3 regions of the Symbiopectobacterium purcellii genome follow, and region 1 is predicted to be linked to each of the others. Evidence: riboswitches for the same ligand, from Rfam matches in the RefSeq annotation. Region 1 holds a riboswitch; each other region holds the start of a gene.
What was found. Region 1 has a riboswitch for thiamine pyrophosphate ahead of thiM (hydroxyethylthiazole kinase). Riboswitches for the same ligand answer to the same signal wherever they lie in the genome.
Positions count from the first base shown of each region.

Region 2: another riboswitch for thiamine pyrophosphate. It lies ahead of thiC (phosphomethylpyrimidine synthase ThiC); the one in region 1 lies ahead of thiM (hydroxyethylthiazole kinase).
Region 3: another riboswitch for thiamine pyrophosphate. It lies ahead of thiB (thiamine ABC transporter substrate binding subunit); the one in region 1 lies ahead of thiM (hydroxyethylthiazole kinase).

Region 1 is NZ_CP081864.1:3,203,175-3,208,638, forward strand. It holds gene K6K13_RS15015 (amino acid permease) at 1-227, opposite strand, end outside; gene K6K13_RS15020 (acyltransferase family protein) at 648-1,616, shown strand; gene thiD (bifunctional hydroxymethylpyrimidine kinase/phosphomethylpyrimidine kinase) at 1,667-2,491, opposite strand; gene thiM (hydroxyethylthiazole kinase) at 2,482-3,282, opposite strand; TPP riboswitch at 3,320-3,416, opposite strand; gene K6K13_RS15035 (H-NS family histone-like protein) at 3,984-4,382, shown strand; gene K6K13_RS15040 (VOC family protein) at 4,641-5,039, opposite strand; gene K6K13_RS15045 (DMT family transporter) at 5,309-5,464, opposite strand, start outside.
Region 2 is NZ_CP081864.1:4,828,939-4,834,402, reverse strand. It holds gene thiE (thiamine phosphate synthase) at 1-491, opposite strand, end outside; gene thiC (phosphomethylpyrimidine synthase ThiC) at 488-2,446, opposite strand; TPP riboswitch at 2,575-2,698, opposite strand; gene rsd (sigma D regulator) at 2,945-3,409, opposite strand; gene nudC (NAD(+) diphosphatase) at 3,518-4,291, shown strand; gene hemE (uroporphyrinogen decarboxylase) at 4,372-5,436, shown strand.
Region 3 is NZ_CP081864.1:3,864,125-3,869,588, reverse strand. It holds gene thiP (thiamine/thiamine pyrophosphate ABC transporter permease ThiP) at 1-1,488, opposite strand, end outside; gene thiB (thiamine ABC transporter substrate binding subunit) at 1,464-2,450, opposite strand; TPP riboswitch at 2,522-2,651, opposite strand; gene sgrR (HTH-type transcriptional regulator SgrR) at 2,676-4,349, opposite strand; gene sgrT (glucose uptake inhibitor SgrT) at 4,440-4,604, shown strand; gene K6K13_RS18030 (NADPH-dependent F420 reductase) at 4,689-5,318, opposite strand; gene K6K13_RS18025 (LysR family transcriptional regulator) at 5,423-5,464, shown strand, end outside.

The sequences.
Region 1 (5,464 bases):
AAGACCCCAGAATCAAGATCGGGTTTACGTTGTGCCAGAGATTGAAAAACAAAAGCCAGCATTAACATACCGCCACCCGCGATACACCATGCGATAATGGCACCAAATCCCCCGGTTGCGCGTCCAAAAGTCGCCGGTAACGAAAATATTCCAGCGCCAATCATGGATCCCACGACCAACGCCGTGAGAGACCATAAGGACAGCTTATTTACTGATGAGCTCGCCATGGTATTCCTTCCTGACACAAGGCCATTGATGTGATGGACTATTGAAGAGTATTAATTTTCTGACCTACTCTTTTTCTGTAAGGACACAAACAACAAGATTTCGTAAAGGGAAATATCTGATTTGAGAGTAGTGAGAGGTACTCACTCCTATTTATTATGGCTATCACTTCAATAATATTATAAAAAGTCGCAATATCCAGACGACCCCCATCAATCGTAAAGAATTAGGATATTGATTACGCTGCACTGTTAAAAACATTAAAAATCATGAAGTAAAATAGGGGAAACACAGAAATAAATGCAGTGGCAACGCGCTGCACTCAGATGCCTCACTAGGCGTAGAACTGTTTTAACACTACGCTTATCTTCATGAAAAACAGGGATATGACCATAGGACTTACGGCTAAAGGTGAATGAGCCATGATCAGAGATGTCAGCCAACACGCCTTAAAAAGTTTGAGTTGTTTTGCCGCCGTCACATTTTACTCAGCCAGTCAACTTTGCGTTAATGAATGTTTTATTAATGCTAACGCTATGAGTGTTCTTTACTTTCTCTCAACAATTTCTAAACCATTGTTTTTCATCCTTATTGGTTATTTTGACAATATCGATAACCTGACCAAAAAAGAGGTCAGGATAAAAATCAAAAACGTGGTATTTATCATCTTATTTTGGAATATTATCCTGTCACTGATTACATTCCAATATATTCAGCAGGGATACATACTGCAAAATGGAATAATGTTAACCATTGGCATAATTTACATCATCTACCCACTTATCATTAAGGCAATACATAATGTAAAAATGACATTGGCTTTTTTTTCGATCTTACTCGCCATTATTCTTTTATTCGATATATTCAGCCCATTAGATATGCGCGATGATCCACTCTTTATACACAGCTATTCATTTATCTGGGTATGGGGAGGGTACTATATTGTGGGAAGAATGTTGGGAACCGCCGCAGGCAGGCGGTTTACCCACCAAACCGGTATCATCTGGCTGGCTCGCATGATGGTGATACCCGTAGGCATCTCGATGTTCTTTTACGAACGCTTTCTATCCACCCACACGCAGAATATTGTCACCCCCTGGCTGCTTCTTGAACATCTGCATCTGCTGACCATGTGTTTGGCATTATTCATTGTGTTTGAAAATATCACCATAAAAAACAAAATTATAACTTACGTCGTCGAGTTTATTGGCCCGGCAATGATCGGCGTTTATATTGTGCATTACAGCGTGTTTTATTTCATTAGCACGCTATATGACTTTAACTATGTCAACCTGAAATTTGTTCTGCTGGTATCGGTGTTTATTGCGTCAGTGCTGTTGTGCCGTTTACTATTGCTAAACAGGTTTACCGCCAGGATCATCACTTTCTGAAACCACTGACATCAAACCACAATGTCGGCGGCTTATCGCCGCCGAGCGTTTCACCACCATTGATGAAAATGATGCACGGGCCCAATACCCTGCCCCACCGCCAATGAATCTGCCGCCAGTAATGCATGCTGAAGATAATGCTTCGCCGCTTGCACCGTAGTTTCCCAATCGTGGTGCCGGGGACGCAACGCCGCCAGCGCCGCAGACAACGTGCATCCTGTGCCATGCGTGTGCCGGGTGTTTACCCGTGGCGCGCAGAAACGTTGCGGTGCATGCCCACGCTGAAACAGCCAGTCCGGACTCTCCGAGTCACTCAAATGGCCCCCCTTGATCAATACGGCTTGGCACCCCATTTCCAGCAGCCCTTGCCCTTGTGCTTTCATCTCACTTTCTGTCGTCGCCGCATTGCACGCCAACAACGCCGCCGCCTCAGGCAGATTGGGGGTTATCAGTGACACACGCGGCAGCAGCGTCTCTCGAATCGCGGCGACTGCTTCAGGTGCCAGTAGAGGATCGCCACTTTTCGCCAGCATCACCGTATCCAGCACAATATAAGGGACAGCATAGCGTTGCAGGCGCTCAGCAACGGCTTCTACAATATCACTTTGCGCCAGCATGCCGATCTTCGCGCTGTCGATACGCACATCGCTCAGCACTGAATCCAGTTGAGCCGCCACAAAATCAGGTTCAATACGATAAACCGACTGCACTCCCTGCGTATTTTGCGCCACCAGCGCCGTGATCACACTGGTGCCATAGGCGCGTAGGGCAGAAAAAGTTTTCAGATCGGCCTGGATCCCTGCGCCACCGCTAGGATCGGTGCCTGCTATCGTTAATGCATTTATTCGGGGAGCGTTGTCTTTTATCAGGCACATATCTGTGCCTCCTGGCGCAACCGTGCAAGCGCATCCAAAAATGCAGGTGTAAAACTGCCCGGCCCACTAGCCTGTGCGGCGGCTTGTTCTCCTGCCCGCGCCATGACGGCACACGCGGTCGCAACCTGAGACAACCGGTCTTCACCGCGAGCACAGAATGCCGCAACGACGGCGGAGAGTGCGCACCCAGTGCCCACTACACGCGTCATCACCGGATGGCCGCCGTTTACTGCCCAGAGGCGCACACCGTCCGTAACGTAATCCACTTCTCCCGTCACCGCTACCACGGTTGACCAGCGCGCCGCCAGTTCGCGCGCGGCCGGAATGGCAGTAATGGAGGCATCCAGGCTGTCAACACCTCGCCCCTGAGAAGCAAGGCCTGTCAGCGCGATAACTTCCGAGGCATTGCCACGAATCGCCGCCGGTTTGCAAGGCAGCAATTCACGCACAAAGTCAGTGCGAAAGCGCAACCCACCGACGGCGACGGGGTCCAGAACCCAAGGTTTTCCCGCTTGATTCGCGCTATGCACTGCGGCCAACATCGCATCAGCGCGCGTTGATTCTAAGGTCCCTACGTTGATCAGTAGTGCATCGGCCAACGCAGCAAACTGTGCCGCCTCGCCCGGATCCACCACCATCGCGGGAGAGGCACCGAGCGCCAGCAACACATTGGCAGTGAAAGACTGGACCACATCGTTGGTCAGGCAATGGACTAACGGCGAAGCCGTTGAGAAATCGTGAAAAACTGCCGCCGCGTGGGCAGCAGAAAAATCGGTGGGAAGGTCGTTCATTATCACTCCCAACCGGCGTGCAAGAAGACGGTAGCCGATCGGAATACCGAGACTTCCCTACGCTGGCATTATCCAGATCAGGTGGTACGGGTATTTCTCAGCCTTCACAAAGAAGGGCACCCCGAGTCATCGCAACATCAATTTACTGTGGGACTGCCACAGCAAAGCCTATTCAGGATAATCATCAAACCAGAGTGTGTAAATTGATTTGTATTTGCCGACCGTCAAAGGCCGACGGCCTGGCTAGGCATTCATTCCCACGGAGTAAAAGGAAAGCAACCTGTTACGTTTTTTCACACTTACCCCCCAGTTTTCCTTCCGCTCTGCGTATGCCACGCTGGCATTATATTCTTCCCCGTTGCGCTTATACCCTTAAATAATTAGTGTTACGCACCGGGGAAAATGAGATCGCCCCGATAAGTTGACACCGGTGAGGGATTAGGGATGCCAATGCCGTGAACAGACAACCCAGCTTAACTATGGATGGTTGAGTGATGAATTAATAAAGAGAGGCAACCGCAAGGCGTTGTGTTATTAACCAGCTAACGATTAACGCTCCTGCTTTACCTGCGTCTCGTGTTACGCATTTTTTTACATAAGACGCTATAAAAAAATATTTCATGTCGGCGTATCTGGTGTATATTGGAAAATCAAAAAATATCTTGTAAGCTAATAATGTCTCTTCTTTTTAAAGGAACACCATGATGAGTTTTGACGTGCTAAGTAATATTCGTTCTCTTCGCGCTCAGGCCCGAGATACCGATCTTGAAACCCTGGAAGAGCTGTTAAGCAAATTCACTGCAATTGTGGAAGAGCGTCGCGAAGAAGACAGCAAAATTCAGAAAGAGCAGGCAGAACGTTTGGCAAAACTGGATGCCATTCGTGCTCAGCTTCTTGAAGACGGTATTGATCCGTCTGAACTGCTGGAGAGCGTGAAATCCAAACCGGCCAAGGCCAAACGCGATCCTCGTCCGGCAAAATATAAATATATTGATGAGAATGGCACCGAGCAAACCTGGACCGGCCAAGGCCGCACGCCTAAAGCGATCCGTGAAGCCATTGATGGCGGAAGCAAAACGCTGGAAGATTTCGAGATTTAATTTGTTCTCTTCCTTGCCGTATTAGCGCGCATCACTTGTCTTGTTATGCATGGAGCAACGTTGTACTCCATGCATATCTTTTCTCATCTGCAATCGTTATCACCCCTCGGCGTCTAGCCTTCCTTGACGAAAAGTTTTTATCCGCCAAAGACTCGATTAAAATGGCGGAAAAATTAATACCGCTGGTGTATTAGCATGCATATCAATCAGGATCCGACTTTCTTTGATCGTTTGCAGCCAACAAAAGAAGTGATATCCCTAAGACGCAATAGCGCGATGAAAGACAGCCTCGATGTTATATCCATCAGGATCGCGGACGAATGCCGCATAATAATGGGCATGATACAGCGCTCGAATTCCCGGCTTGCCATTATCTTGTCCGCCAGCCTCGATTGCCGCATGATAAAATGCATCAACCACATCACGCGTCTCAGCACTAAATGCAAAATGCGTCGCCGGACAAGGTAATGCTTTTCCCTGATAGATCCAAAATTCACCGCCAGGATCGCTGGACTTTCCATATCCTTCCAACACGCCAAAACTTATCGCATGATCAAAATTTTTAATCAGACGATAACCTAACGGTGCCAGCGCGCTTTCATAAAACTGCCGACTGCGATCAATATCTGTCACCGGAACACTTAAATGATCGAGCATTGAACGTCCCCCTGTTATAAACACGAAACCGCCTACGCATTGTTGCCCCCTGTTTTCATCCTGAAAACCGATCCTTTATCCCCTAAATAATTCGCGTTGCAGGACAACGCGTTTAGGTTTTGAACAGCGCTTGCCGCAGCCAACACACCTGCAACTTGAAGTATGATGGGCATAGCGAAAAAAATATCGGAACGGAACCGCATCGTAGCCTGAACCCGCCCTAATGAATGCTGACCCTGGTCAACATTCATGCAGACCAGCATAACGCGTTAATGAGGCGGATTAGCGCGGTTGCCTTTGGGGGAAAAACGCCACCGGACATTAATGCCAGCAACCGCTGCCAGAACGATCAGTGCGCCTGTCAACTGCCCCCCATTTAATGGCCGATGCAACACCCAGGCATCGACCAAAATAGCCACGACGGG
Region 2 (5,464 bases), 1.6 Mb from region 1:
ATGGCCACGGTAGGGAAACGTCCTTGCAGCGCATCAATGTGACGCTTCAGTTCACTCACACCCTGTGGCGCAGAGGGCATCTCTTTGGTTTGTGTCGGGAAGATATGCCCGAGGGCGATATAAGACGGTGTAAGCGCTACGGCGCGTGCCAGTTCCGCGTCATCGTGGGTTGAAATACCCAAACGTAGCCCTGCATTGCGGATTGCCTCCAGATCGGCGCTGTCCAGATCTTCCTGACCCAGGTGCACGCCGTATGCCCGATGCTTGACGGCCAATTGCCAAAAATCGTTAATAAACACGCGAGCCTGATAATCCTGCCCGAGCGCGATGGCTTGCATGATCGCGGTCTCGGCTTGTTCTGCGGTGCTGTTCTTAATGCGTAACTGGATGGTTTTTACGCCAGCACTGAGCAGGCGCTCGATCCAGGTCACGCTGTCGACCACCGGATAAAGCCCGAGCTGGGGCGCGGTCGTGGGAAATGCCGGATTCATTTCGTGTCCTCCCCGAGCAGCGTCGTGGCACTGTGGTAGAGCTCGCTGCCGCGCGCTCGGAACTGGGCGGACATCTCTGCCATGCCGACGTGAATTGGCTGCGCTTCTACGTCAGGGGAGGGGTTTTTCGCCGCGTATTCACGCACTTCCTGCGAAATTTTCATCGAGCAGAATTTGGGGCCGCACATGGAGCAGAAGTGTGCAACTTTGCCGGATTCTTGCGGCAGGGTTTCATCGTGATAGGCGCGGGCGGTTGTCGGGTCGAGTGCCAGATTGAACTGGTCTTCCCAACGAAACTCAAAGCGCGCTTTGGACATGGCGTTATCGCGGATCTGCGCACCGGGGTGCCCTTTCGCCAAATCAGCAGCATGCGCGGCGATCTTGTAGGTAATAAGCCCCTGCTTCACATCCTCTTTGTTGGGTAGCCCAAGGTGTTCTTTCGGCGTAACGTAGCAGAGCATGGCGCAACCGAACCAGCCAATCATCGCGGCCCCGATACCCGAGGTGAAGTGGTCATAACCGGGAGCGATATCGGTGGTCAGCGGCCCCAATGTATAGAACGGCGCTTCGTGGCAGTGCTCCAACTCTTCGGTCATGTTGCGGCGAATCATCTGCATCGGCACATGCCCCGGCCCTTCAATCATCACTTGCACGTCATACTCCCAGGCGATTTTGGTCAGCTCACCCAGGGTATGCAGCTCGGCAAACTGCGCCTGATCGTTGGCATCCTGAATGGAACCGGGACGCAAGCCATCGCCCAGCGACAGGGCAACATCGTAGGCCGCACAAATCTCGCAGATTTCACGGAAGTGAACGTAGAGGAAGTTCTCCTGATGGTGCGACAGGCACCACTTCGCCATGATGGAGCCGCCGCGCGATACGATGCCGGTCAGGCGCTGTGCCGTCATCGGCACATAGCGCAGCAGCACTCCCGCGTGAATGGTGAAGTAATCAACCCCTTGCTCTGCTTGCTCAAGCAGCGTATCGCGGAACATTTCCCACGTGAGGTTTTCCGCGACACCATTGACCTTCTCCAGCGCCTGATAAATAGGAACGGTACCAATCGGCACCGGGCTGTTGCGCAGTATCCACTCGCGGGTTTCGTGAATATAGCGTCCGGTGGAGAGATCCATCACCGTATCGGCCCCCCACAGCGTGGACCAGACCAGTTTTTCCACCTCTTCCTCGATGGACGAAGTGACCGCCGAGTTGCCGATGTTAGCGTTTACCTTGACCAGAAAATTGCGCCCGATAATCATCGGTTCTGATTCGGGGTGATTGATGTTGGACGGGATGATGGCACGGCCTGCGGCGACTTCCTGGCGCACAAATTCCGGGGTGATGTTGTCCGGTAGGATTGCGCCAAAGCTTTGCCCCGGATGCTGGTGGCGTAGCACTTCGCTGCGAATGCGCTCGCGTCCCATGTTTTCGCGGATGGCGATAAACTCCATTTCTGGCGTGATGAGCCCTTGGCGCGCATAGTGCAACTGCGTGACGCACTTGCCTGATTGGGCGCGTTTGGGTTGCGGTAACTGTTCAAAGCGCAGGTGATCCAACCCGGCATCCGCCAATCGCTGTTGGGTAAAACGGGAACTGACGCCGGAAAGCGGCGCGGTGTCGTTACGTTCTGCAATCCAGTCAGCCCGCAGTTTGACCAGCCCGGTACGCACGTCCGGCCGCGCATCGGGATCGCCATATGGCCCCGCGGTGTCATACACCGGCACGGCTTCGTTAGGTTCATAGCGGGGAGTGTCTTTGTCGCCCCCCAATAGCGTTGGGCTAAGGGCGATTTCCCGCATCGGCACCCGGATATCACTGCGCGACCCGGTAAGGTAGATGCGCGTGGAGTTAGGGAAGGTGGTGCCGCGCAGGTTATGAATAAACGCCTCGGCGGCTTCGCGCTTTTCGCGACGGCCAGACGGGGTTTTAGGTGTTGTGGCGGGTGATTGAGACATAGCATGTTCCTGATTATGGTTAAGGAAAAATGCTTGTCTGGAGCTCGCAGGGAGTAATTGTGGTTGCCTTGGCCCGATTTTACGCGCTATGTCGGTAACAACATGGCGGTGACAACGGTGACAAAACAGAATGGATTACTCTTGTTCCCTTCGCAGGTTTTAACCTGATCAGGTTCCGCGGATCCCGAATAAACGGTCTCAGCCTGCGGTTTATGTAGGACATAAACACGCTAGGCACTCCGACAAGATACGCCCGATCTACCCGTCATACTTCAAGTTGCAGGTGCGTTGGCTGCGTTCACTCACCCGAATCACTTACCTGAGTAAGCTCATCGGGATTCATTCACTTGCCGCCTTCCTGAAACTCGAATTATTTAGGGTATAGTCAGCACAGTGGCTGCTTACCAGGCAATAACCTCATTACCATGAGGTTAATAAAACCCTGACACTTTAGGACGTCTGAGAGACACTGTCAAAATGTAAGGTGGGGCGATGGCGTTATTCTTTATCAATGACCAGACGAATCAGTCGATCTTCCAATGCAAAGCGTTCCGCCATGGCTTCGCCGACGCTTGACAGCGCTTGCTGAAACTCAATGCAGTTATCGTGATCGATAGCGGTCGCCAGACTGCTGTCGTAGAAATCCATAATGAATTGTGTGTTGGCCTGCAACGCCAGTGCCAGACGGTGCGTTTGCGCCAGCTTTTGATCGCTCAGTGCGACCGCCTCTTGCAAGATGCGCTCATAGACATGGAAATGGCAGGCGGAAAGATAGTCCACAAGGTTGTGGCAAAAATCATCCAGGGCCTGCTCATCGAGCGGGGTGTGTTTATCTTTGTTTGGCTTAATGCCGACCAGATGGTAATAGGCAACCAGAAGTTGCTTGCGCGCTTGTAGCCATTGGTCGATTAACGCATTATTGCCACCAACGTACTCAGTCAGACTTTGTAATTGGTTTAACATTGATGACTTCGTGCATTGATAAGAAAGAACAATCGGTGACGATGAAATTCTGCCATATCCCTGACAGTTAAAATGCCAGTGAAGTGTCTGTGGAGCAATAGAAAAGATATGGAACAAACATTAAAAGGTGATGAGCATGGATGGTGGGTGGTCAGCCATGAGGGTCAAGTGTGGCTGCCTGAAGGGAAACTCCCGCATGGCACGGCAGTACAGTGCGGATTGGAAGGCATTGTTGGGCGCCAGATAGGGGAGTGGCAGGGAGAATGCGTGTGGCTGGTCAGCCACCAGAAAACGTCGCACATGGATTCTGTGCGGCAACTGCTGGATGAAGACGTGGCACTGTTTCAACTGGCCGGTCGCGGTGTACAACTGGCCGAGTTTTATCGTTCGCACCAGTTTTGCGGCTATTGCGGTCAGAAAATGGTGCACAGCAAAACGGAACTGGCTTGCTTGTGTCCGCACTGCAAAGAGCGCTACTACCCGCAAATCGCCCCGTGCGTGATCGTGGCGATCCGGCGTGGCGACGAGATCTTGCTGGCGCAGCATCAGCGTCACCGTGGCAATATGTATACCGTGCTGGCGGGGTTTGTGGAAGTGGGCGAAACCCTCGAACAGGCCGTTGCCCGCGAAGTGATGGAAGAGAGCAATATTCGTATTAAAAATCTGCGCTACATCAGCTCGCAGCCATGGCCGTTCCCGCATTCGCTGATGATGGCGTTTATGGCGGAGTATGCCGACGGCGACCTGCGCCACGATCCCAAAGAACTCCGCGATGCGGGCTGGTTCCGCTACGATCAACTGCCAATTCTCCCGCCGCCGGGTACGGTCGCGCGACGTTTGATTGAAGACACTGTGGTACTGTGCCGTGATGGGCAGGAATAGCGCTGTTGGCGTGCTACACTTCGCGCCAATCGTTTCGTTATCGCGTTTTGACCCCTCTCAGGATGACAAAAGGACATCGCATGCCAGACCTGAAAAATGATCGCTATCTGCGCGCGCTACTGCGCCAGCCCGTTGATGTTACGCCGGTATGGATGATGCGCCAGGCAGGCCGCTATCTGCCAGAGTACAAAGCAACGCGCGCACAGGCGGGTGATTTTATGTCGCTGTGCAGAAATCCAGAGCTGGCTTGCGAAGTCACGCTGCAACCGCTGCGGCGCTATGCGCTGGATGCCGCCATCCTGTTTTCCGATATTCTCACCGTGCCGGATGCCATGGGATTAGGGCTCTATTTCGAAACCGGGGAAGGACCGCGTTTTACCCATCCGGTTCGGAACGCTACGGATGTGGCGCGCTTGCCAATTCCCGATCCTGAGCAGGAGCTGGGCTATGTGATGGATGCGGTTCGCACCATTCGCCGCGAACTGGCGGGTGCTGTGCCATTGATCGGTTTTTCCGGTAGCCCTTGGACACTGGCAACCTATATGGTGGAAGGCGGCAGCAGTAAAGCGTTTACGGTTATCAAGAAAATGCTGTTTGCTGAGCCACAGACGCTCCACTTGCTGTTGGATAAGCTGGCTGACAGCGTGATTCTGTATTTGAATGCGCAGATCAAGGCCGGTGCTCAATCGGTGATGATTTTCGACACCTGGGGCGGCGCGCTGAGCGGGCGCGACTACCGTGAGTTTTCACTGCATTACATGCACAAAATTGTGGATGGTCTGCTGCGTGAGCATGAGGCGCGGCGCGTGCCGGTAACGCTGTTTACCAAAGGCGGCGGCCAGTGGCTGGAGGCGATGGCCGCGACAGGGTGCGATGCGCTGGGTCTGGATTGGACCACGGATATCAGTGAGGTGCGGGCGCGGGTTGGGGACAAGGTGGCGCTGCAAGGCAATATGGACCCATCAATGCTCTATGCACCGCCAGCGCGTATCGAGCAAGAAGTCGAGACGATTTTGACCGCGTTTGGTCAGGGGAATGGGCACGTGTTCAATTTGGGGCATGGGATTCATCAGGATGTGCCACCGGAACATGCCGGTGCTTTTGTGGATGCGGTGCATCGCTTGTCGCGCCCGTTTCATCAATAATCGCCATCATCAGGATTGAACGCGCCTT
Region 3 (5,464 bases), 660 kb from region 1:
GTAAAGATAGAAGGGCAGCGTGCGGAACTGCTCATTGCCAAACAACGCGATAATGCCGAAATCCCCCACCGAGAGTACGCAGGCAAACGCCATCGCCTGCGCGATCGGTTGTTGCAGCGCGCGCAGTTCAATCAGACGTAAACGATGCCAGCCGCGAATATCCAGCGACTGACACAGCAGATTATAGCGCTGAGAGATGTCGAGCATCGGGTTCTCCAATACCTTGAGCGCGTAGGGGATAGCCATCAGCGCGTTAGTAGCAACCACCAGCCCATAGGGTGATGTCGGTAGCCCGATGGTATTGTTGAGCACAAGAAAGAAACCCGTTGCCAACACAATGCCCGGCATCGCCAGAATCAGCAGGCCGCTGATATCCATCAACTGTCCGGCCAGCCGCTGCTGACGCAGCTTCAGCTCACGGCTGCTCCACAGCAGCATCAGGGTCAGGATAACGCAAAGCACACCCGCGCCGAGTGCGATGCGCAGGGATGTCCACAGCGTTTGCCACAGTGCGGGTTGTTTTAGCACCGTCAACATCGCCGGACTGAGACCGTCCAGCACCACCGCCAGCAACGGTGGCAAGAGTAATAACAGCGCAGCAACGATAATCACGGTATCGCCCAGCCGTTCAGCCAGTGAATCCTGAGGGTTGCGCCAGCACAATTGCTGGGTATTGCCCACGGCAAACCACGAGCCGAGTCGTTGGCTCAGTAACACCAACCCCAGACAGAAAACCATCTGGATCAGCGCCAATCCTGCCGCGCGCGCAGGATCGTAATCAAAGCTCAATGCCTGATAGATAGCCAGTTCAATTGTGGTGGCGCGTGGGCCTCCGCCGAGTGAGAGTACCGTGGCAAAACTGGCGAAGCAGAGCATGAAAATCAGTGCCGCACTGGGCAGGATCTGACGCCGTAACCACGGCCATTCAATGAGATAAAAGGTTTGCCAGGCATTCATGCCCAACTGTGCCGCTAACTGGCGCTGTTCCGTGGAAATGGACTCCAGAGCTTGCAACAGCAGGCGTGTCGCCAGCGGTAAATTGAAGAACACGTGAGCCAGCAGAATCCCTTGCAGGCCATAGGGGGAAAAGGTGTAGTCGATGCCGAGCGCGCTTAACCCTTGCGCCAGCCAGCCTTGTCGCCCGTAGACGCGCAGTATGCCAAATACCGCCACCAACACCGGTAGCACCAGCGTCATGGCGCACAGGCGCAGCAGCCAGGTTCTGCCAGGGAAATGGCGGCGGTAAAGGGCGCGCGCCAGCACAATGGCGGGCAGCGTGGAGAGTAGCGCCGAAAGCAATGCCTGCCAAAAGGTAAAGCGTACTACGTACCACACATAGCTATCACCCCACAGCGTCTGCCATGGGGTATCAGGCGCCTGATGCCAGAGAGCGCCAAACGCGAGCAGGGCAACGCCTGCCAACACTGCCGCGGTAAACAGCCCTGGCAAGAGCCAGTGTGGGATCAGCGGCTGACGGCGCGTTGCCATGCCTGAATCCACTGCCCACGCAGGTCCGCCACCTGTTGTGCGCTAAACGACAGCGCTTTTTCCGGGCGCGCCAGCGACTGGAACCCTTCCGGCAGCGCCACGTCGGTGACCGGATACATCCAGTTGGTGGTCGGGATCAGGCTTTGGAACGTTGGGCTGAGGATAAACTGCATAAAGCGGTTAGCCAGCTCCGGCTGCTTGCTGGCGGTCAGCTGCCCGGCAACCTCAACTTGCATATAATGGCCTTCGCTGAACAGCGCCGCCGCGTAGTTAGTCTTTTTCTCTTCGATAATATGATAGGCCGGAGAGGTGGTATAGCTCAGCACCATATCCGCTTCGCCCTTGAGGAACAGGCCGTAAGCCTCACTCCATCCTTTGGTGACGGTGACGGTGTTGCGCGCCAGTTTTTGCCAGGCATCGGGCGCTTTATCGCCATACACCTTTTGCATCCACAGTAGCAGGCCCAGCCCCGGCGTGCTGGTGCGCGGGTCTTGATAAATCACCTTCAGCGGCTGCTCGCTGTTGATCAAGGCATCAAGACTGGTCGGCGGATTTTTCAGCGTGTCTTTGTTGTAGACGAACGCAAAATAGCCGTAATCGTAAGGCAGGAAGGTGGCATTATCCCAACCGCCGGGCAGCGTCAACGCGTCGGTTTTCACCTGGTGGGCCGTAAACAGCCCGGTATCCACAGCCGCTTTGAGCAGGTTGTTATCCAGCCCCAGCACGATATCCGCTTTGCTGTTTTTGCCTTCCATGCGCAAGCGGTTCAACAGGGCAACGCCATCTTCCAGCGCGACAAAATTCAATTCACACTCGCACTCTTTTTCGAAGGCTTTTTTAATCGCCGGGCCGGGGCCCCATTCAGACGCGAAGGAATCGTAGGTGTAAACGGTCAATGCAGGCTTGGTATTAGCGGCAGCAGAGCCAAACAGCACGGCAGAGAGACCGAGTACGGGAAGCAATAAACGGGGTAATAGCGACTGTAACACTTTGCACTCCTGGGTATATTAGGGTGGCAAAGGACTTTGAGGCAGGCGAATGCACTCTCAAATCCCTTCGCCGGTATTAACCGGATCAGGTTCGACGGGTATTTTCTCAGCATAAATACCGTGCGTTGACAATGCGATATCATCAACAAACGGCCTGCACCCCGTTGAGAACGTCATTATTGTAAAGGGTTTGTAGCATCATGGAAAGTCGGCGTCGTGCTCCGGCGGTACAAACCAGGCGGATTTAAAGTCAAACCAGCCCAACATGTTCATACGCACGCCGCGCATACTGCGCTGCCCCTGCAACTGTAACCAGTGGTGAAACAGCGGGTGAATCTCACCGCTTTCAATCAAACGTTGGCTGAAGTCGGCGATAGAGAGCGTTTGACTGTGCCAGCGCTGCGCGTCTTCTTGGAGCGAGCCGCTCAGGCAGTGACGCAGCAGCGGTAACTCATAGAGCAGGGCGAACAGTGAAAACTCCAGCGGTGGATAGCAGTTGACACTGCTCAACCAGATGTCACTTTCTGCTTCTCCCAGATACCATTGCTCGTAGTCGACTTTCTGTATATGCAGCGTCACGCCCTGCTGCGCCAGAAGGTTATGCATTATCTCGCCAATGATGCGGTATTCGGGGTGCTCCTGATAAAACGTTAGCGTCACGTCTGTCAGCCCAGCGGGTTTGGGCTGTAGGTTGACGAGACGCTGGTGGTGCCAGCGTGGTAGCAGACTGTACGCCGGTGACCAGTCATAACGGCGCGTATTGTCGGTCTGGCCGAGCAGGGCAATGGGGTGGAAAACCTGACTAATCCAGCGGCGTACCTCGCTGTTCGCGCTCTGCGTGGAGCGGGTATCAAACAACAGGAAATAGCACCCTTCCTCCATGCGGCTTTCCAACTCGTCGCGCATGGTGGTGTCGCTTTGTACCTGAATGGATACCGGCAGTTCCTCGGAGGCGTCAGGCAGTACCCAGATATTGACCTCATCGATCAGTGCCCGGTAGCCGAAATAGTCATCAAAGGCTTTTATTTTCAACTGGCTGTCGCTGTTTTTCTCCACTGCATAGGGGCCGGTGCCGACAGGGTGGCGCGCGAAATCAGCCTGTGCCTGCCAGTCGTGGGGCAGGATCATGGCATGTGCACTGCCGAGCAGCCAAGGGAGCCAACCATCAGGTTCGCTCAATTCAACATCAATCACAAAGGGGATGGGGGACGTCACGCGTGTGATGTGTGAGAACAATGCCTGCGACGTCAATCGCATCACTGAGACGATAACATCCTTCATCACCAACTCGCGCCCATCGTGGAAGCGGATCGCCGGGCGTAAATAAAAACGCCAGCGTTGTGGCGTAATTTGCTGCCAGTGGTGTGCGAGGTCCGGTGCGATTTCCCCGTTTTCCTCATTTATCTTGGTTAACCCGCTGAAGATCTGCCTGACGATATGCATCTCAGAGCGTCGCAGTGCAGAACCGGGCAGCAGGTTGCGCAGCGGACGATAATAGAGCACGCGCAGCAGATGTTTCCCCTGACGAAAACGGCGACCCAGATGGGAAAGCAACATCTGGCGTACCGTCTCTTTATCACCGATCAACTGGATCAGTTGTTCGACGCGCTCCTGCTCCAGCAGGTCTTCTGCGCGCTGTTGTTGCAGCGTTAAGCCGGTATAGATAAAACTGAGACGGGAGCGTTTTCCACGTCCCGCTTCCGCTTGCCACAGCAGCCATCCCTCTTTTTGCATGGCCCCGAGCAGTGAACGGATATGACGGCGTGAGCAGAGTAATACTCCGGCCAGCTCTTCAAGCGTAGTGTCGGTATCCTGCCCCTGAAAGCGCTGCCAGAGGCGGACAAACTGCTGTTGCAAACGTGTCGACGACATAAAAGAGGAACTCCGCGAACCAAAGTCATCAATTTATCTTTCCCTATATTACGGTGATACTGCACAACAAGGAAAGCACGGAGGTGGCTAATGGCGATTTCACGGCTCAATCAATTTTACCGGCACTACTTCTTGCATTGCCCTGGCTGCTGGCTGAGGAGGATCAGCGCTCAGCAAAAGCTGGCGTTGTTACAGCAAGTGACACAATGGCATACCGATGAAATGTCGGAAGAAGAGTACCGGCAATGGCTCTAGTGCTGTTCTGGTAGTAGAGAAACTTCTGAGTAATGGTGCTTTTCACCAGCCAGCGGCCTGCGCCGCTGGCATTTTTATTGCCCGTTAGTGGTGTTGCACGCTGTCCAGCGCCGCCAGCAACGCCTCTTTGGTCATACGTACACAGTAGGCCGGTGTGCCCCGTTCAAAGCGCCACCCTTCCGCGAGTGCGCCAACGTCGATGGCATCAAAGCCAAAGGCTTCATACAATTCATGGGCAATCTGCTTGCCCTGCGTATTGTCCCCGGCCAGTGGCAATGCGCGACGGTTGGGGCTGCCAGCCGGTAAACCATCGCTTTCCAACTGGGTCATCTGAATGGCATTAAACGCCTTGGTGATGATGGCACCGGGTAAATGGCGCGCCAGCAGTTCGCTGGTGGTGGTTTGCCCACTGTCGAGCACATCAACCTGGCCATCGCGCTCCGGGTAATAATTGACAGCATCAAGTACCTGCTTGCCCGCCAGCAGCGTGGCAGGCAACTGATCGATTGGCGTCAGCGGAACGGCTATCACCACCACATCACCAAACTGAATGGCCTGTTCCACCGTTCCTGCCTGACAGCCCACCATCGAGCGGAAGCTGAACAGCGTTTGTGGGCCGCGTGAGTTACTGAGCATTACCTGATGCCCGGTGTTAACCGCAAGCGTGGCAATCGTTCGTCCGACAAAGCCTGCGCCAATAATGCCTATTTTCATGCTGATCTCCTGTTGGGTCATTCATCAATAAGGAGCGTAATTCACCACGAAAATAAGATAAAATCACAAATGGAACTTAGATAAACAACCCATTGGAGTGAATGATGGACAGGCTGACCAGTATGCACATCTTTGTTAAAGCGGCT